2 regions of the Paenibacillus sp. Dod16 genome follow, and region 2 is predicted to be linked to the other one. Evidence: predicted binding sites of a transcription regulator. Region 2 holds the regulator's gene; the other holds the start of a gene.
The links. Region 2 encodes Rex, which represses fermentation and respiration genes when NADH is low (regulators of the CRP and FNR family bind a similar motif). Its sites were predicted from a motif close to TTGTGAAATATTTCACAA; they were not measured.
Positions count from the first base shown of each region.

Region 1 (10,456 bases), on a different contig from region 2:
TATTGAAAAATAAGCATATTGGCCATCAGGATGCCGAGCAAGCTCAAGCCGCGAATCGCATCCACGGCCGTGGAACGTTTATTTGAATTCATGTCAATCACCTCTGACACCAAGTATAAAGCTCGAAATGAAATAACTCGGAAACGGCAACCTAACTTTTTCTTAACTCTTCCCGCATTTGTTTAACTCCTGTTAAGGTTGTTGTGCTAGCATAAATGTCGGGTGAGGATAAAATGGATCAAACACGAATTTTAATTGTAGATGACGAACCTTCCATTGTGAAAATGCTGCAGATGGTGCTGCGCAAGGAAGGCTTTAACCGCATATATACGGCTTCCAGCTGTAAGGAAGCGCTTAGCGAAATCGCTGCACATGGAGCGGATATCGTGCTGCTCGATGTCATGCTGCCGGACGGCACGGGATTTGATCTCTGTCCGCAGATCCGCTCCTATGGCAGTCCGCACATTCTGTTTCTGACGGCCAAAGCGTCGGATCTGGATGTGCTGACCGGTTTTGCGATGGGCGGGGACGATTATGTCACCAAGCCCTTTAATCCGCTGGAGATTGCCGCAAGGATCAAGGCGCGTCTGCGCCGTGGCGGCATCGGGGCCACCGTGTCGGCCGAGCAGCCGGTGATCCAGCGTGCATGGGATTTCGGCCGGTTTAAGGTCGATGAATCCGCCGGGGAGCTTACGGTGCTGGGAGAGCCTGTGCCTTGTCCGGCGCAGGTCTTTCAGCTGCTGCTTTATTTTTGCAAGCATCCGGGGGTCGTATTCTCCAAGTCTCAGCTGTACGAAGCCGTGTGGGGCATCGACGGCATGGGCGAGGACAACACCGTCATGGTACATATCCGCCGCATCCGTGAACGCATCGAGGAGGATCCGAGCAACCCGCAATATTTGTTGACGGTCCGGGGGCTCGGCTACAAGCTGGTTAAGGAGAAAGCCCGATGAGACTGCGCAGAAGGCTGGCCTTTCATTTTACGTACCAATTGATTGCGTTCTCGGCGTTTATGTTTTGCTTCCTGATCGTGCTCTTATTCTTCCTGATCAAACATATCAGCGAGGATGAGATCAAACGGAACTTTCCGACAGGTGTCCTGAACAGCATCGTGACCGAGACGGTGACGGAGAATGGGGAGGTCCTGCTGCAGGAACAGTGGAAGCTCCTGCTTCAAGAGAAGGATATGTGGCTGCAAGTGGTGGATATGGACGGAAACGTGATTCTTTCCACCAATACGGCTCCGGATGTTCCGTCGGAGTACTCGGTAAGCACCTTGCTCGAGATCAAGGAGGAGCGCCGTCTCGGCGAGTACACGATGGATTGGCAGATGGATCTGACCTATGAAGAACCGCTGCTGTATCTGATCGGACGTATCGATGAGGGTTCGGACCGTCTTCGGGAATGGTATGCCCAATATCAGAACGGCGGCAAGGTGAGGCCGGAGGATGAAGCGAAGCTCGAACGCGAATTAGCCGGTCTAGGCGGTTATTTGCATGTCATTGACCGGGAGGGCCGCGTTGTCCAAGCGATTGGAACAGATTCAGACAATAAGGTAAGCTACCACCCGCTGGAGATCATTACGATGCAGGAGCAGCCGGGCACGTATTCCACGCATATCGCGGTTTATCGCGATACGGACAGCGGCAACACCTGGGTATATCATACGCCGCAGGATGGGGCGCTGGAAAAAAGACCGATGATGAACGAGCTGATCCGCGTGGCGTTATGGACGATGGTCTGCGTGCTTGTGCTGTCGCTAGGGGTCGCCATATGGCATGGATATCGGTACAGCCGGCCGCTGCTGCTGTTTACCGGGTGGTTTGAGCGGATGGGGAGCGGAGCTTACGAGGAAGTGCTGACGCCGAAGGACCGGAAGCGGGTATTCCGTAAGAACGGAAAGCTGCGCACGCGCTTCAAGCTGTACAAGGAAGTGATTCATTCGTTTTACAAGATGGCGGAGCAGCTTGCCGAGACCGAGAGGGAACGGGAGCGGCTCGATCGTAACCGGGAAGAATGGATGTCCGGGATATCGCATGATTTGCGTACTCCGTTGTCCTCCATCCAGGGTTACGGCTATATGCTTGAGAATGCACCGCAGGATTGGAGTCAGGAGGAACTGCGGGAGATGGGAACGGTGATTCGGGAAAAAGGGGACTACATGCTGGAGCTGATCAATGATTTCTCGCTCGTCTTCCGTCTGAGAAGCGAGATCCGCCCGCAGGAGCTGACCCGGCTTGACCTGAATGAGCTGGTGCGCCGCTGCGTGCTGAAATACGTCAATGATGCTACGCTGGATGCGAATTTCAACTATATCGGCGGCGAAGAGGCGCTGCTCGTCGACGGCAATGCCAAGTGGCTGCAGCGGTTGATGGATAACCTGATCACGAATGCCGTGAAGCATAATCCGGATGGGGTAAACGTTGAGGTCCGGGTGGAGAGACGTCCGGGCGGTGCGGCGATCGTGGTTGCGGATCAAGGCGTGGGGATGGACGAAGAGACCCGCTGCAATCTGTTCGAGCGTTACTACAGGGGAACGAATACCGAAGAGAGCATGGACGGCTCGGGACTCGGGATGAGCATCGCCAAGGCGATTGTCGAAGCACATCGGGGCCGGGTAAATGTGTGGTCTGAAGTAGGTCGAGGAACCACCATCACCGTGCTATTGCCTGAGGCTGCCTTACAAGAAGGTGAGGGGGCTGCTGAGCGCGGCAAGGAGTAACCTTGCTGATTGGATCGGCATTTCCCGAATCGCCTCAAAAATCCTTCAACATTCCTATCCTGCTGCAGGCCCGGTTGCGCTATAATGGCTAAGCAACGACTACATTTCAGGTCCGGAGGATATTATGGGTTCTACTTCGTTTCGGCAATTGACTGGCAATGCGCGGGGCTGTCTCGTCTACGAGCCGCTGTTTCTTATTCCTTACAGCATGTTCACGACGTACACCTCGATCTACATGTACCAACTTGGGGTAACCGAGACGGGAATCGGCTGGATTACCTCCATCGGTTTGCTTGTGCAGGTGCTTTCTTCGTTTCTCAGCGGGTATTTAACGGACCGTTTAGGCAGAAAAAAGGCTTTGCTGTACTTCGACGTACTAAGCTGGACCGTGGCTACACTGCTCTGGGCGGTCTCGCAGAACTTCTGGTTTTTTGTGATCGCGGCGGTCATCAACGGCTTTCAGAAGGTGCCGCATACCGCCTTTTACTGTCTGCTGGTGGAGGACACCGCGCCGAAGGAGCGGACCTATGTCTTTACGCTGCTGCAGCTGATTAGCGTCGTCGGCGGCTTGTTTGCACCGATCGGCGGGCTGCTGGTGTATCATTTTACGCTTGTGCCCGGGGTGCGCATCATGTTCGTGCTGGCTTGTATCCTGATGACGATCCAGTTCATCGGGCGCCACTATGCGACAAGGGAGACGGATATCGGTTACCGCAAGATGAAAGAAACGAAGGCAATGAGCCTGCGGGAAGGGATGTCCGACTATGCTTCAGTGATGAAGAGCATGCTCGGAAATCCGCTGCTGCTGATGATCTTCGGCGTGTATATATTATTTAATTTTCAGATGACGGTGAAGACGACCTATGTCTCCATTTTCATGGTGGAATATTTGCATTTGGGCAGCGGCCTGATCTCGGTCTTTCCGGCATTCTCCTCCGTTATTATGCTGATATTCATGCGGTGGATCATGCCCCGGATCGGGGAGCAGCATGTGCACCGGACGATGGTATGGGGGTTTGTTATATCGGTATTGTCCAATGTCATACTGGTGTTTGCGCCGCAAGGGGATCTTCTGGTGCTGAGCTTGAGCACCGTCATTGCCGCAATCGGCACCATGATGACGTACCCATACTTGGAGACTGCGGTGGCCAACGCCATAGACGATGAGAACCGCGCCAAAATATTTGCGCTGCTCCAGGTGCTCATCCTTATTGTCATTTCGCCATCCGGCATCATTGGCGGCTGGGCGTATGGCATTGATCCGAGAATTCCCTTCCTGCTAGTTGCCGGGGCATTTGTGATCAGCATCCCGCTTATGCTGCTGTACGGCAAAAAGGTAAAGGCGGCGCCTGTCGAAGCCGGAGTTTAGCATAGGCATGAGATTGAGCTCATGGTTAAAAAAGGTTGAGCGTGCGTTTTAAGCGGCGGGAAGCGAAGAAATATGAATGGAGAGGCACTCCGGGCAAGGAGGAGCCTCTTTTTTGTGTTGATTATTGCAATTTGGTTAGTGTTCACTTATGATATGAGCATGAAAAAGAAACCACATTTCGATAGCAAGAAGAAGGATATTTTGCAGGCTGCCATGAAGCTCTTCGCCGAGAAGGGCGTGGACGGCGTATCGGTGAAGGAGATCGGCGCGGCGGCGGGTGTAACGGATGCGGCGATCTATAAGCATTTTACGAATAAGGATGCCGTGGCTGCGGAAGCGTTCGAGGAATACTGCAGCAGCTATACGCATCTGGTGGATGATTATGCGTCCCGCCCCGGCTTGTTTACAGAGCGGCTGTCGGCGCTCGTCACCCGGGTGCTGGCTTCGTATGACGAGGATAAATACGGCTTGCTGCTCTTGTCCCAGCATCACGAGCTGTTTACGGAGGTGCTCAAGAGCAGAGGACGCCAGCCGCTGGACGCCTTGCATGATCTGCTTGAGCAAGCGGTCTTGCAGCGGGATATTCCGCCGCAGAATACGCGGTTAACCGCCGTGTTGATCATCGGTGCATTCAACCAGCTGGCGATCGCAACGATGCAAGGGGAGCTGGAGGAACCTTTGTCGCCGCTGGCATCTGAAGTGACGGCGCATTTATTGGCATTAACAGGTTTGGGGAAAGGTCCGGCGTGACCTTTTCTTTTACCATTAGGTTAGTGTTTGTTAACCAAATAATGAGGGGGAAGAAACATATGAAAAAGGTTTTAATTATTCAAGGCAATCCCATTGCGAACTGCTATGGCAGCCAGCTGGCCGAGGTCTATGCGAGGGGGGCGGCCGAATCCGGGGCGGAGGTGCGGGAGCTGGTGCTTGCGGAGCTGGAGTTTGACCTGAATCTCTCCGGCGGCTATAAGGGTAAACAACCGCTGGAGCCGGATCTGCAAAAAGCGCAGGAACTGATCTCTTGGGCGGATCACCTGGTATTTGTGTACCCGAATTGGTGGGGAGGCATGCCGGCGCTGCTCAAAGGGTTCATCGACCGGGTGTTTCTGCCGGGCTTTGCCTTTAAATACCGCAAGAACTCGCCCTTGCCGGAGCAGCTGCTCAAAGGGAAAACGGCCCGTCTGATCGTCACGATGGATTCGCCGTACGTCTACTACCGTTTCTATCTCGGCCAGCCGGGGCATCAAATGATGAAACATTCCATTCTGAAGTTTTGCGGCGTAGGCAGTGTGCGTGCCACGAACATTACGCAGCTTCGCAAAATGCCTGAAGTGGCAAGAAAGCAATGGCTTGAGCGTGTACACAGAATGGGACGGAAATTGGCCTAAAGCTGGCAGATTGTGTGATGTACAGTTCCTTCCAATGGCTTGACTTCTCGGGCAGGAGGATTATAATTCATACAACAAATGAAACGAAAAGAATGGAAAGGTACGTTTTTTCAAAATCAAATCTTGATGTATATGCCGGGGAATAGGGCCCAGGCGTTTCTACCAGGTTACCGTAAATGACTTGACTACATGAAGGTTGAGAATCCCACCACCCCAGCTAAAGCTCCGCAATTATGGAAGCCGGGCTGGAAAATCATCTGGATTGGAATCCGGCAGGTTTTAACGGATGAGGTGATGTGCAGACTAGATAGCATACCAATTGCTGATGCACGGGACTTCTCTTCCTCTATGGATATAAGTACAGGCACCCCGGGCAGATACGCTGCCCGGGGTGTTTGGCGTGTTATACAGCGGATCGATTTTGTATTCTTACCGTTCATTTTAAAAAAGGGGAGCGTGCAATCATCATGAGTTCAATCCAGAGACAGAAACGATACGAGGTCAGCCGGCAGCTGGGGAAGGTTGCCTTAGGACAGGAGCCAGCCGATCTGGTCATCAAGAGCGGTACGCTGGTAAATGTGTTTACAGGCGAGCTTCAGGAGCGAGTGGACGTGGCCATGGCCTCCGGGCGCATTGCTTATATCGGCAACGCGGATCACACGATCGGGGAGGGGACTCGGGTCATCGAAGCGAATGGCCGATATATCTCGCCGGGCCTGCTCGACGGCCATATGCATGTGGAGAGCACGATGCTCACCGTGACCGAGTTTGCCAAGGCGGCTATCGTTAGCGGAACGACAGGGGTATATATGGATCCCCATGAGATTGCCAACGTATTCGGCATGGAGGGCGTGCGCTGGATGCACGAAGAAGGGCAGCAGCTGCCGATGAAGGTGTTCACCACCATACCTTCGTGTGTGCCGTCAACCTTCGATCTGGAGGATGCCGGGGCGCAGCTGGGCGTAGCCGACATTGAGGAAGGGCTGACATGGCCCGGTGTTGCCGGGCTTGGCGAAGTGATGAATTTCCCGGGCGTCGTGTATGGCGATCCGACCATGAGCGGGGAGATCGAAGCCACGCTGCGTGCAGGCAAGACGGTGACCGGGCATTTTCCGGCAGAGGACGACCGGATGCTGCAGGCATATATGGCAACCGGCGTAAGCTCCGACCATGAGACGGTAACCCGGGAGCAGGCTTTGGAGAAGGTTCGCCTCGGCATGCACCTGATGATCCGCGAGGGTTCGGCTTGGCAGGATGTGAAGGAAGTTGTTAAGGTCATAACGGAAGATAAGGTGCGCACAGACAATATTTCTCTGGTTACGGATGATGTGTATCCGCAGACGCTGTTGAGACTCGGACATATGAACCATGTGGTCCGCCGCGCTATGGAAGAGGGCGTGGACCCGGTTACGGCGATCCAGCTGGGAACGATCAACGTGGCTCGTTATTTCGGGATGGACATGGAGCTTGGCAGCATTTCACCTGGCAAAACGGCGGATATATTGCTGATTGATGATCTGTTGAGCATGGTCCCTTCCGTTGTGATCACGGATGGCGAAGTGGTTGCAGAGAACGGCCGACTCGTGAAGGCGTTCCCTGTATATCAATACCCGGAAAAAGCCTTTAACTCGGTCAAACTGCAGCGTTCGCTTACTGCGGATGACTTTCTGCTGCGCAACAAATTCGATGCAACTCGCACGGAAGTGAACGTGGTGCGCGTCATCGAGAACAGCGCCCGTACCGCTAAAATGACAGCGGTGCTCTCCGTGGAGCAGGGCGTCATCCAGCCAGACCTGGATCAGGACGTGGTTCAGCTGGCATGCATTGAGCGCCACGGCACGACGGGGCAAATCTCACTCGGTTTTGCGAGCGGCTTCGGACTGAAGTCCGGCGCAGTTGCATCCACGGTAGCGCATGACAGCCACAATCTGCTGGTGATGGGCACGAATGCCGAAGATATGGCACTCGCGGCGAATGAGCTGGCGGCGTGCGGTGGCGGCATGATCGTAGTACGGGACGGCAAGGTGCTGGCGAAGGTGGCGATGCCGATTGCCGGTTTGCTGGCGGACCGTCCGGTTGAGATCGTAGCGGAGGAGGTCGCTGCCTTGGAGGAAGCTTGGAAGGAGCTCGGATGCTACATTCATGCCCCGTTCATGACCTTCTCGCTCATTGCGCTGCCGGTGATTCCGGAAATCCGCATAACCAACCGCGGGATCGCGGACGTAACGGAATTCAAGCTCATCGAGACCGAGATTGGCGCGGTTCAATAAGGGCGCAGATACACCGAAGCAGGCTGGCCTTCATGTCAGCTTGCTTTTTATATTGTAAATACAGGCTTTTAAATCGCGAGCAGAGGCAGCGAGTCCTTTCCATTTTCCTCGATGTGCACAAAATCGCAATTCACTTAGTGATTTTCGTCACAAATTTATAACTTTTTGCTCCAGTTTCAGTCCTGATATTGTGATGTTTATCACAATCCTTTAGGGCGTGGTCTGCGACAATACAAAAAGAATCAAATTTGAAGTGATCACGTGAGCTAAAGGAAGGGGTATCTGATATGGATCCGGTTATGCTGGCGCGAATTCAATTCGCATCGACAACCATTTTTCACTTTATTTTCGTACCGTTGTCCATCGGGTTGGCGTTTCTGATTGCCATCATGGAGACGATGTATGTTGTTAAAGGCCAGGAAGTCTACAAGAAAATGGCGAAGTTCTGGGGAAAGCTGTTCCTGATTAACTTTGCGGTCGGGGTTGTGACAGGGATTCTGCAGGAATTCCAGTTCGGCATGAACTGGTCGGATTACTCAAGGTTTGTCGGGGACGTATTTGGCGCACCGCTTGCCATTGAAGCATTGCTGGCGTTTTTCCTAGAGTCGACGTTTATCGGACTGTGGATATTCGGTTGGGACCGTTTATCAAAGAAGGTCCATCTGCTCAGTATCTGGCTGGTATCGTTTGGGACCCTGATGTCCGCATTCTGGATTCTGGCAGCGAATTCGTTCATGCAGCGTCCCGTCGGATTCGAGATGAATAATGGGCGGGCGGAGATGAATGATTTCTTTGCACTGATTACGAACGGTCAGCTGTTGGTGGAGTTCCCGCACACGATCTTCGGGGCACTGGCAACCGGGGCGTTCCTCGTTGCAGGTGTGAGTGCCTACAAGCTGATGAAGAAGCAGGATTTGGATTTCTTTAAGAAATCATTTCACATCGCCATCGTGATTGGCCTCATCACCTCCATTCTGGTTGCGGTATTCGGTCACCAGCAGGCGCAGTATCTGGTGGATACGCAGCCGATGAAGATGGCCGCTGCGGAGAGCCTGTGGGAAACGAGCGATGATCCTGCGCCTTGGACGGTCATTGCGGCCATCGATCCGGATAAGCAGGAGAACACGATGGAGTTTAAAATCCCGTATTTGCTCAGCTTTTTGTCCTACAGCAAGTTTTCCGGTGAAGTCATCGGGATGAAGGAGCTGCAGGCGCAGTACGAACAGCAATATGGTCCCGGAGATTATATCCCTCCCGTGCGCACAACATTCTGGAGCTTCCGGATTATGGTGGCCGCTGGCAGCGTCATGATTCTGCTGGGATTGTACGGAGCGTGGCTGATGCTGCGCAAAAAGGTCGAGAAGGCCGGCAAATGGTTCCTCAGATTGATGCTGCTGGGCATTTCGCTGCCGTTCATCGCCAATACGTCGGGATGGATCATGACGGAGATCGGACGCCAGCCTTGGACGGTATTCGGACTGATCACCACGGAGAACAGTGTTTCACCGAACGTCAGCGCAGGCTCGATCCTGTTCTCGCTGATCATGTTTACTGCCATTTATGCGGTGCTGGCAGCCGTTATGGCGTATCTATTTATCAAAGTCATTAAGAAAGGACCGTATGCGGCGGAGGAAGAGGACCACCACGCAAGCGATCCGTTTAATAAGGAGGGCTACAATGCTGTCTCTTAACGAACTGTGGTTTGTGCTCGTTGCCGTCTTGTTTATAGGGTTCTTCTTCTTGGAGGGCTTCGACTTCGGGGTCGGGATGTCCACGCAGCTGCTGGCCAAAAATGATACCCAGCGCCGGGTGCTGATCAACTCGATCGGCCCGTTCTGGGACGCCAACGAGGTCTGGCTGCTGACGGCGGGCGGCGCCATGTTCGCCGCCTTCCCGAACTGGTATGCGACGCTGTTCAGCGGCTTCTACATTCCACTTGTCTTTCTTCTGCTGGCCTTGATCGGACGCGGGGTGGCCTTTGAATTCCGCGGCAAGGTGGGTGATGTTCGCTGGAAACGGGTGTGGGACGGTGCGATCTTCACCGGCAGCGTGCTTCCGCCATTCCTGTTCGGCGTTGTTTTTGCCTGCCTGATTCAGGGGCTCCCCATTAACGAGGAGATGCAGCTGCATGCCGGATTGTTTGATGTTGTGAATGGCTATACTGTGGTTGGCGGACTGACGATGGTGATGCTCTGCCTGCTGCATGGCTTGATGTTCACAACACTGCGCACGATGGGGGATCTTCAGGAACGGGCGCGCCGTATGGCCCGGAGACTCCTGCTTCCCGTAGCGGCCCTGTTCGTTGCATTCGGGGTAATGACATATTTCATGACCGATATCTTCGAGAAGCGTGGAGTGGCGTTAACCGTGCTGCTGGTGCTGGCTTTGCTCGCATTCCTGCTGGGCGGATATTTCATGAACATCAAACGGGACGGCTGGGCTTTCGGGATGACCGGGGCGGTTATCGCCCTGCTGGTAACGTCCGTGTTCGTGGGCTTGTTCCCGCGCGTGATGGTCAGCTCCATCAATTCCGCATTTGACCTGACTATTTATAATGCGGCCTCCGGACCGTATTCTCTCAAGGTTATGACGATTGTGGCGGTCACGCTGCTGCCTTTCGTATTGGGCTATCAAATTTGGAGTTACTTCGTTTTCCACAAACGGGTACATGAGAAGGAGCATTTGGAGTACTGATGGGAAAAGATCT
Region 1 covers NZ_JBNDYG010000001.1:42,434-52,889, forward strand. The annotation lists gene ACPV3A_RS00195 (DUF418 domain-containing protein) at 1-92, opposite strand, end outside; gene ACPV3A_RS00200 (response regulator transcription factor) at 234-953, shown strand; gene ACPV3A_RS00205 (sensor histidine kinase) at 950-2,722, shown strand; gene ACPV3A_RS00210 (MFS transporter) at 2,847-4,091, shown strand; gene ACPV3A_RS00215 (TetR/AcrR family transcriptional regulator) at 4,251-4,841, shown strand; gene ACPV3A_RS00220 (NAD(P)H-dependent oxidoreductase) at 4,901-5,479, shown strand; purine riboswitch at 5,586-5,687, shown strand; gene ade (adenine deaminase) at 5,947-7,749, shown strand; gene ACPV3A_RS00230 (cytochrome ubiquinol oxidase subunit I) at 8,037-9,440, shown strand; gene cydB (cytochrome d ubiquinol oxidase subunit II) at 9,427-10,443, shown strand; gene ACPV3A_RS00240 (ABC transporter ATP-binding protein/permease) at 10,443-10,456, shown strand, end outside.
Region 1: the regulator Rex is predicted to act here: its motif matches at 7,938-7,955, upstream of ACPV3A_RS00230 (cytochrome ubiquinol oxidase subunit I).

Region 2 (10,456 bases):
TTCAAATCCGTCTTCCTCGCTCCCCTTGATTATTCCCTAGAGGGTTGTAAGACGCTCAAAGGCACGCTGCGCTTCCCGGCGGATACGTTCCTCATCGAGAGTGAGACTCGCGCCATTCTTCACTACCTGCTTGCCGTCAACCCATACATGCTCTACATCCTTCGCACTGGCGGAGTAGATAGCATGAGAAATGTAATCCGTCTTCGGAAGGAAGTGCGCCTGATCCGTGTTCAGTGCGATCATATCTGCCTTCATGCCTACCGCAAGCGTACCAATATCCGTAAGGAAGGCTGACTTGGCTCCATATTCTGTACCCATCCGAAGCGCTTCGGATGCTGGAATTGCGGTTGGATCCCCGCTTACTCCTTTATGGATCAGTGCGGCGAGCCGCATCTCTTCAAACATATCCAGATTATTATTGCTGGCAGGTCCATCGGTACCCAAAGACACGGTGACCCCGGCTTTCAGCAGTGCAGGCACGCGAGCGATGCCGCTGGCAAGCTTCAAATTGCTGCCTGGATTATGCGAAACCATAACTTGATGTTTGGCCAGAATTTCGATTTCTTCATCGGTCAGATGGACGGCATGCGCAAGCAGCGTTGGACGGGAGAACATGCCAAGCTTCTCTAGATGGGCAACAGGGCGAAGTCCGTAGTCATTTACGTTCTGAGCTACTTCCGTTTCCGTTTCGGACATATGCGTATGCAAAGGCAGATTCAAATCATGTGACGCTTGCACGAATTTTTCGATGAAATCCGGCGGGCACGTATAGGGTGCATGCGGTGAGATCATCGTCGTAATTCTACCGTCAGCCTGACCATGCCAGTCTTTCGCGAATGCAACCGCCTCTTCCAGCTTCTGCTGCTGCACCTCAGGCGGACATAATCCGATGACACCGCGCGTCAGAACGCCGCGCATGCCTGAGTCCTCCACTACCTTTGCAACCTGATCCATATGATCATACATATCCACAAATGTCGTGGTTCCGCCTTTAATCATCTCCAGCACGGAGAGCGAGGTTCCCCAGTATACATCGTCGGCCGTGAATTTGGCTTCCATCGGCCACATTTTTTCCTGAAGCCATACTTGCAGTGCCAGATCGTCGCCATACCCGCGAAGAAGCGACATGGCCGCATGTCCGTGCGTATTCACCAATCCAGGCAGGAAAAACAGATGGGTTCCGTCGATGATTTCTGTTCCCTCTTGGACAGTCGGCTCTTCTTCACCCAGGTAAGTGATCCGGTCGTTCTCCACGACCATATATCCGTGTAACACGGATCTGCCTTCCTCTAGTACCGCAAACGTTCCGTTTTTAACCATCCACTTCGTTGTCGTCATGTGCTGCATCCTCCTTGCCGTTATCCAAATAATAGGCCAAACTCTGCAAATCCGTAGTAAAATCTGCCGTATGGATACGGATATGGGGTGGAGCTTTCAGGATGGTCGGCGCAAAATTCAGGATAGCCTCGATGCCTGCCGCGATAAGTTGATTCGCTACATTCTGCGCCTCAAAATCCGGAACGGTGATAATCCCGATACGAATGCCGTACTCATGAACCGTCTTCTCCAGTTCCTCCATCGGCTGTACGACCAAATTGTTAATTTTCATACCAACTTTGGGAGAATACGAATCGAAAACCGCCACAATCTTCATATTGTCCTTCAGAAATGCATTGTAATTCGATAATGCATGTCCAAGATTACCGGCCCCAATCAATGCGACATTGATCTTCTGGTCCAGCTTTAGAATCTGGCGAATTTTCTCGATCAGATAAGATACGTCATATCCGATCCCTTTCCGTCCAAAATCACCGAAATACGCTAGGTCCTTACGAATTTGAGCAGGATTGAGGTCCAGTTTCTGCCCCAGTTCCTGGGAGGAAACCGTGGAGACCTCCCTTTTCTGAAGCTCATTCAAATAGCGCAAGTATACAGGTAATCTGCGGACCACGGCTTCCGAAATTTTTTCCGATTTCATGCATGCTCCCCCTAATAATAGGTTAATAACTACATTTGTTTGTGCTCGTTCATGGTTTCACTTTATTCAGCTTGGTTCCCTATGCCTGCCTCTTCCTGCAGCCATTTCGAAATTCGGGGAACGATCCCCTCTGTCGGCATGTGCTCCATCTTCGGTCCAGGCAAGGAATATAAGAAATACTTCCCGTAATAGGATTCAATGACCCGAGTATCGTAAACGATGACAATCCCCTTATCCTGCGCGGTCCGTACCAGTCGGCCAAATCCCTGTTTGAAGCGAATGACCGCTTGCGGAACCGAAAGCTTCATGAACGGGTTCTTCTTCTGCTGCTGCAGAAGCTCGCTCTTGGCTTCGACCAGAGGGTGATTCGGCGGCTGGAACGGCAGCCGGACGATGGCAAGGCAGGTGAGCGCCTCACCGGGTATATCTACTCCTTCCCAGAAGGAGCTGGTGCCAAGCAGAACCGAAGCGCTGCTATCCTGGAATCTCCGGATTAACTTGGTACGGCTGGTTCCGTCCATCCCTTGTCCCAGTACCGTAATATCGCTGGATCCCAGCGCCTCCTTCAAGGGCTCATGCACCTGACGCAGCATGCGGTACGAGGTGAACAGGACAAGCATGCGACCATGCGTTGCGATGGCCGTATCAGCCAATGATTGCACAAGTGTATTCACAAAGAGTGCATCCCCGACCGAGCCCTTCAAGCTCGGAAAATCGCGCGGCACAACAAGGAGAGCCTGCTCCCTGTAATTAAACGGGGACGGCAGCAGGACCGTGTTCAGGTTGCCGTTATCTGCCGCTTCCTGAAGACCCAAGTTCTCGATCATGAACTGAAACGATTTGTCCACCGACAAGGTCGCCGATGTCAGGATCACGCTTTGTTTTTTGTCAAAAAACAATTCCTTTAAGTGGGTGCTGACGTCGACAGGCACCGCATAAAGCTGCAGCGATTTGCCGCGGAAGTTGCCGTTCGCCTCCATCCAGTATACCGTGCCCTCATCGTTCAGGGACATGAAGGTCCTCAGGTCCTCGCGGTGTGCCGCCAGGTCCTTAAATAGACCCGATAGGTCTGTTAACAGACTGTCCGCGCTGTAATCATCCAGATCTTCCTTCATTTCGGCAATCAGCTTGTCACCCTTGCGAACGACATCGCCGAGCGCCAGATGAATTTGATGCTCCAGCTCGGCCAGCGAATTCCAATCCTTCGGCTTCTTCAGAGGCGATAAGCGAAGCGAGAATTGACCGGCATCCCCCGGAGTCGCGTCTCCGCGCTCCGGAAGCAGTCCGAACAATTGATCGCTGAGCCGGTCCCAATTCTCTTTGACGGTGATCAGATCCGGATAAATCCGGTCGATGATGGAAGACCACTCAACAGCCTTCTCATGGGACGACGCTTGCAGCAGCTGGCGAAGAGCCGGAAGCTGACCGCTTCGGCTGTCTTTGTACATACGGGTCAACGTATGGACAACCGAAAAATATTTCATCTGCAAGCCTAGGTGCTTGCCCGCGACGTCCTCCAGATGATGCGCTTCATCGATGACGAGACGCTCATAACTCGGAAGCAGCTGGTGATTCGCTTTCACGTCGGTGAACAGCTTCGAATGGTTCGTAATGACAACATCCGCGATGCCCGCTTCATGTTTGGCCCTGTGATAATAGCATTTGCGGAACCATGGGCAGGCACGGCCCAGGCAGGAATCCGAATCGCTGGAGATGGTCTCCCAGAAATCCCCTCCACGGCCGCCAAGGTTCAGCTCCTCATCATCCCCGTTCTCCGTCTGGGTCAACCAAACCAGCATTTGCGCTGCGGTGATCACATCTTCCTTCGGGGAATGAAAATCTCTTCTATTTATTTTATGTTCAAATTTTCTCAAACACAAATAATGGCCTCTTCCCTTGAAAATAGCCGCTTTAAAAGGAAAAGGAACAACCTGGGTGAGCAGGGGAATATCCCGGTCACGCAGCTGTTCTTGAAGGTTGATCGTATGCGTGCTCACCATAACCTTCTGTTCCTGCTTCACGCTTTGATAAATCGAGGGCAGCAAATACCCGAGGGATTTGCCTGTTCCCGTGCCGGCTTCAATCAATAGATGTTTATTATTATCGAGTGCCTGCATCACTTCCTGAAACATCATGTCCTGGGCATCCCTGCTCTCGTAATGAGGCAGCGTTTCCTTTAGACGTTCACGGACATCATTCATGTATTGCTCAAAGCTTACATCAGCCAAAGGATTAGGCTCCGTCTCATCCCTGGCAGGCGTTATATCGTTCCAATCGTCAACGGCCAGGGCGAATTGGCGATAGTACGTATGGGTGTCTCCGGCTTGTACGGCCTGGAGCTCCCTGTCGGCACGGATGCCGTCAAAGAACCAGGCCAAGTCGCTGTCCTCGTCGGCAAACAGGTCGCTTAACCGCTGCACGGTAAGCAGAGGAAGCTCATCGATCTCCTCCAGGCATTTCAGCAGCGCATAGGCTGTGGCAAGTGCATCGCTGTCCGCCTGATGCGGACGGTCATGCTCCAGGCCGAAATGAGAGGACACCATCCCAAGCTGATAAGAAGGCAGCGAGGGAAAACATATTTTTAAGAAGTGCATCGTATCTAGAATTCGGCCGCTGAACGGCAAATAGCCGCAGCGATCGAGTGCATTTTGCAAAAAGTTAAAATCAAAAGCGACATTATGCCCAACCAATACAACATCGTCGAGCATGGGCACGAGTTCCATCATCATTTCTTCCAATGACGGAGCATCCGCTACATCACTGTCGGAAATGCCGGTCAAACCGGTAATAAAAGGAGGGATCGGAATCCCGGGATTGACATAGGTGCCGTATACGCGGGAGATGCTTCGATCCTCTTCGATGATGGCCAGTCCAACCTGAATGATCTCATCTGCTGACTGGTTGCCCGTGGTTTCAAAATCCAATACGGCAAATTTCATTTCGATAAAATCCCTTTCCTCCAGACTAATTAACAGCATACCAGAAGTTGCGGGTTTTGAACATTCCGGGTAAAAAATCCCCGCTCTCCTCCATAAGCTCCATACGGCAAAAAGCGATACCAAAGTCTCAAGGATGAGCTCTGACATCGCTTCTTGTTTTGGCTTGATTTTTACAGCAAAGAGATCAATTGGCTGCCGTACTGGAGTTCCCCGCGATTCTGCTTGCAGACCTCCAAATTGATAATGGGGTCAGGAAGCGTCGGGTCGCTGTGTATCGCCAGTGCGAAATGCTCCTCGGCCTTCCCTTGCTGTCCATTCAACACCTCGATGCATCCAAGCGCATTGTAAATCATCGCCCGCATCTTCTTGTTGTCTGCCAGGGGCAGGATGGACACCAATACTTCGGATGCTGGTATGGTTTGCCCCAAATAAAGAAGGGACATCGCAATATACAGCTTGATCAGAAGGCTATCCGGAAATACGGTGGCGGCCGCCTCAAACTGCTGTATGGCCGGCTGGAACATCAACAACTTGTAATAACCTTGACCGCGAATAAATGCATCAAGCTGCAATTCAGGCGCTTCGGTCGGTGGAAAAACAGGAGGCGAGGCGGCACTCTCGCGGAAGATGGCCATCTTCTCTTCAAAATGGAGCCATTCCTCGATAATGCCCTCGCTCATGCTTTTGAGCATGTTCCAGTTTTGTACCAGCGCCTGTTTTTGGGGACCTTGAGCAGAAGGGTAATGCTTCACAATTTCATCTAACATGTTGTTCATTTCAGCGAATACATGTTGAAACATAGCTGCATCCCACCCTTAGCGGAAAAATGAGATCAGTGCGTCGACCTGCACTCATTTTCTGTAGAAGACGGTCTTTTCATCCCTTTAAGGTCCCGACACATTTTGGTTCTTAGGAGACCTTTAGAGAACCGCGGCGTGAACCTCACGGTATTCCGTGTTTACCGGCTTATTCAATTCGTCAACGATCACGACCGTCGGGGTGTGATTGTCGTATTCCTCTTTGGACATCATGGCGTAAGAAATGATGATGACGTTGTCGCCAGGCTGTACAAGCCTTGCAGCTGCCCCGTTCAGGCAAATCACGCCGCTGCCGCGTTCGCCTTTGATCACGTACGTTTCCAAACGGGCGCCATTGTTATTGTTCACGATTTGAACTTTTTCATTCTCCAGAAGGTCTGCAGCCTCCATTAGATCCTCATCAATGGTAATGCTGCCCACATAGTTCAGATTGGCTTCCGTCACCGTCGCGCGGTGGATTTTGGATTTCATCATTGTTCTAAACATGGGATCCCCCTACTTTTGGTTGAAGTAACGCATTGTCAATGAGGCGGGTACGGCCAAATCGTACGGCCAGCGCCATAATGACGGTTCTGCCTTCATCCGCAATGCGATATGAATCTTCCACAGGAACAAGTTCCGGGAAAGTGAGCAATTCTGCATAATCAATGTCTGCGAGCGGGGACCGGGATATATAATCCCGAAGAAACACACGGATCTCTCCTGCCGTCGTCGCTTGTCCCTGCCGGATTGCCTCCTGAGCCGTCCGTAATGAGCCCGACAGCACAAGTGCCTGTTCCCGCTCTTCCGGCTTCAAATACACGTTGCGCGAGCTTAGAGCAAGGCCGTCAGCTTCGCGAATGATCGGACAAGGCACGATGGTCACGTCCATGTTCAAGTCCTGTACCATTTGCTCAATCACGGCCACCTGCTGGGCATCCTTCATTCCGAAGAATGCATAGTCAGGTTTTACGATATTAAACAATTTATTAACAACCGTGGTAACACCGTCAAAATGCCCGGGACGGGAGGCCCCGCACAACAATGACGTAATTTCCGATACGGCAATCTTCGTTTTGGTCGGCTGGGGATACATTTCCTGAACCGTGGGAATAAAAACCACATTCACCCCTTCGGATTCGGCCAACGCCAGATCGCGTGCCTCATCCCGAGGGTAGGTCTCATAATCCTCGCCCGGTCCGAATTGAATCGGATTGACAAAGATACTGACGACCACCGTACCTGCCATTTCCCGCGCCTTGCGCATCAGGCTTGCGTGACCTTCATGCAAATAACCCATCGTAGGCACAAGTCCTACCGGACCACTGCCGGATTCTCGGCGGTCCTTAAGTTCTGATCTTAATTCCGCAATGGTGCGAATCACTTTCATGATGTCGTGCCCACCTTCTCCTTTTGACTCCCATATAATGTGGTTGTCGTTTCGGAACCTGCATCATTCTCGGCCTTAAAGACATGCTCCTCTGCCGGGAATGAGCGGTCCTTCACTTCCTTTACGTACTGCGTGATGCCTTCTCGAATGATGGAGCCGACATCGGCGTAGGTTTTCACGAAACGTTTGTCCCGATAAGGGGACGCGTACTTCAATATATCATGGAATACCAGCACCTGACCGTCACAGTAGCGGCCCGCTCCGATGCCAATCGTCGGTATGCTCAGCGCTTTGGAAATTTCCGCCGCTGCCTCTTCCGTAACCAGCTCCAATACAATGGCAAATGCTCCAGCCGCTTCAAGTGCCTTCGCATCATTCATGAGCCGCTGCGCGTCTTGGGCATCCTTGCCCTGTATGCGGTAGCCGCCAATCTGATTCACCGACTGAGGCGTCAGCCCGATATGGCCCAGCACCGGTACGCCGGACTGTACAATCCGTTTCACGGTGCCGGCGATTTCTTCTCCGCCCTCCATTTTCACGGCATGCGCATGGCCTTCCTGCATCAATCTCCGCACCCCGCGAAGACTTTCATCAATATCTCCGTGATAGGTCATAAACGGCATATCCGCTACGATGAACGTATCTTCCGCTCCACGAGCGACTGCACGGGTATGGTATACCATGTCGTCAAGCGTTACCGGAATGGTGGAGTTATAGCCAAGCACGACATTACCGAGGGAATCGCCTACCAATATCATATCAATATCCGCTTCCTCCGCCAGCTTGGCGGAAGGATAATCATACGCGGTCAGCATGGTGATCGGTACACCCTTCTTCTTCATGTTCTTCATCTTTACGATGTTCAGTGGTTGTTTGCCTGCCATTGTGACACAGCCTCCTTTGTGTAAATAAGTTAGACACAATAAAAAAACCTTTTAGCACATACTTGCTAAAAAGTCCGAAAGGCAAAAAAGAGTCACTCGCGATCGTCCCTTCTGTCTCGGTCCTTTCGGCTCAGAGCAGAATCCAACGTAACCGGCATAACAGTTATGAAGGTGTTCTAAAAAATAATACTGTTCATTGCTATTTGCTGAAGAGTGCAATTCGCTTATGACGATACCGCCTCTTGGTCATAGTATAACAAATTTGAGCCACGATTTCACCATGTTTCATTTACCTGGTATCAAAAAGAATTTCACCGGAATATACGGGGATTAGCTCATCATCATGATTGCGAACCAGCAGCGCGCCGTCTCGGTTGAGTCCTGTGGCAATCCCGCTAAAACGGTCACGGGCCGTCTGCACTTGAACTTCCCTGCCCACCGTGCCGGATAATGCTTCCCAGAGAGAGGCAATAGGCTCGAAGCCCTGCTCGTTGTACAATTCATATAAAACCTCCATCTCCGCCATAATGGACTGGATCAGCCCTGTCCGGTTGACGGTTGCTCCGCCAGCCATGCGAATCGAAGTCGCAACGCCGCGCAGTTCCTCCGGAAAATCCGATTCCTTCAGATTGGCACTGATTCCGATACCGGCTATGCAGTAGCGCACCCTTTCGTCTTCTGTTGCAGACTCCAGCAGAATGCCGCAAACCTTTTTTCCCTGAAACAGAATGTCGTTTGGCCATTTAATATCGGTCTGCACACCGGCGCATTTCGTAATCGCACGGCACACCGCTACGCCTGTCAATAAGGTCAGCTGCTGGGTTAAATGCAGCGGCTGCTTCGGTCTGAGCACCAAGCTCATCCATATGCCTTTACCTCTGGGAGAATGGAATTTCCTTCCCATCCTTCCGCGACCGCCTGTCTGCTCTTCCGAGATCACAAGCGTGCCTTCGGCTGCCCCTTCCTCCGCCAATTGCCGGGCATCTTCCTGAGTGGATGTCGTTTTGTCAAGCAGCTTCAGCGTTTTACCGAAGGTTTGACTGGTCATCCCCGCTGTCAATTGCTCCACGCTCAGTTTGTCCGGTTCATCGATCATGCGGTAGCCAAGCCGCGGAACGGCCTCAAAATCATATCCCCATTGACGGAGCTTATTGATCTGCTTCCATACGGCCGTCCGGCTGATGGACAATTTACGACTGATCTCTTCTCCGGACAAAAATTGCCCGGAATGCTCCTGGAACATTTTCAGAAGCGTATTGTCTTGATCATAATCCTTCATTATGAATTACCACCCGCTTTGCTTCTTCAATCAACGATTCCTTATCGTTGTTAATTAAACCGGCCGCCGCTTTCTCCAGCAATTGCCCGAGAAGTTCTCCTAGCCATGGGCCTCCACGCTTGTCCAGCGTTTCAAGCAGTTCGTTTCCGGTAATGGCCAAATCCTTCAAACTCCGAATTCGGAGTTCCCGAAGCCAACCGTCAAGCTGTCCAATTACGCTTAATGAAGCTGAGGCCGCTCCCGTTTGGTTCAACGCCTTCTGCAGCTGCAACCAGCCTTGAGCAGCCTCGGCTCCGTGGACGAGGACCAGCTTAATCCATCGGTGCCTGGCGCTCTCGGTAGCTTCCACTTCCTGCTTTTGCCGATAGGACTCATGAAGCGCGAGCAGCTTAACGATGGCTTCCCGCTGCTTATTGGAGAACGTCCACGATCGTAGCAGCTCCTCTGCTTCCTGGACTGAAATGCCGCAGGCAAGCAGCAGCAGCGCCCAGCGGATCGTAGCGTGCTCCGCCTTGATCCCATTCATGGCTTCGATCGCTTTCGTATCATGCCCGGTATATGGAAAGGGCGCTTTCATTCGGGCGTACAAGCCGCTGCGGACAAACAGCTCCAATCCGCGTAAGGGGGCCGGACTTGTTAAAATCTTTTCAAATTCACTGCGAATGCGTTCCATCGCAATCCAGCTTAAGGTGTCTCTCTCCGAGAGAATCCCTCTCCATGTATGCACAGCGATGGAGAACCCGAATACGGAAGCGAAACGGATGCAGCGAACCATGCGCAGGGCGTCTTCGCGGAAACGGAGGCGTGCATCGCCCACGCAGCGGATCACCTGCCTGTCAATATCCGCCCGTCCGCCAAACGGATCCACCCAGGAGCCATCAATCCCTCGGGCCATTGCGTTCATCGTAAAATCACGCCGTCGCAAATCCTCCGTTACTTCTTCGACGAAAGCAACCTCCGTTGGATGACGGTGGTCCTCATAACCGCTCTCCACACGATACGTCGTCACTTCAAAAGACTGGCCTTCCATCAGCACCGTCACGGTCCCATGCTTGATTCCTGTAGGAATAACCTTGGGAAAGATGGAACAGGTGACTTCGGGCAAGGCGGAGGTCGTTATATCCATATCATTAACCCTGCGTCCCATGTATTCATCACGGACACAGCCTCCGACCCAATACGCTTCATG
Region 2 covers NZ_JBNDYG010000005.1:119,556-130,011, forward strand. The annotation lists gene ACPV3A_RS05260 (DUF5590 domain-containing protein) at 1-5, opposite strand, end outside; gene ACPV3A_RS05265 (amidohydrolase) at 37-1,338, opposite strand; gene ACPV3A_RS05270 (redox-sensing transcriptional repressor Rex) at 1,313-1,978, opposite strand; gene dinG (ATP-dependent DNA helicase DinG) at 2,041-4,917, opposite strand; gene ACPV3A_RS05280 (hypothetical protein) at 5,088-5,717, opposite strand; gene panD (aspartate 1-decarboxylase) at 5,838-6,221, opposite strand; gene panC (pantoate--beta-alanine ligase) at 6,214-7,104, opposite strand; gene panB (3-methyl-2-oxobutanoate hydroxymethyltransferase) at 7,101-7,988, opposite strand; gene ACPV3A_RS05300 (biotin--[acetyl-CoA-carboxylase] ligase) at 8,278-9,267, opposite strand; gene ACPV3A_RS05305 (CCA tRNA nucleotidyltransferase) at 9,254-10,456, opposite strand, start outside.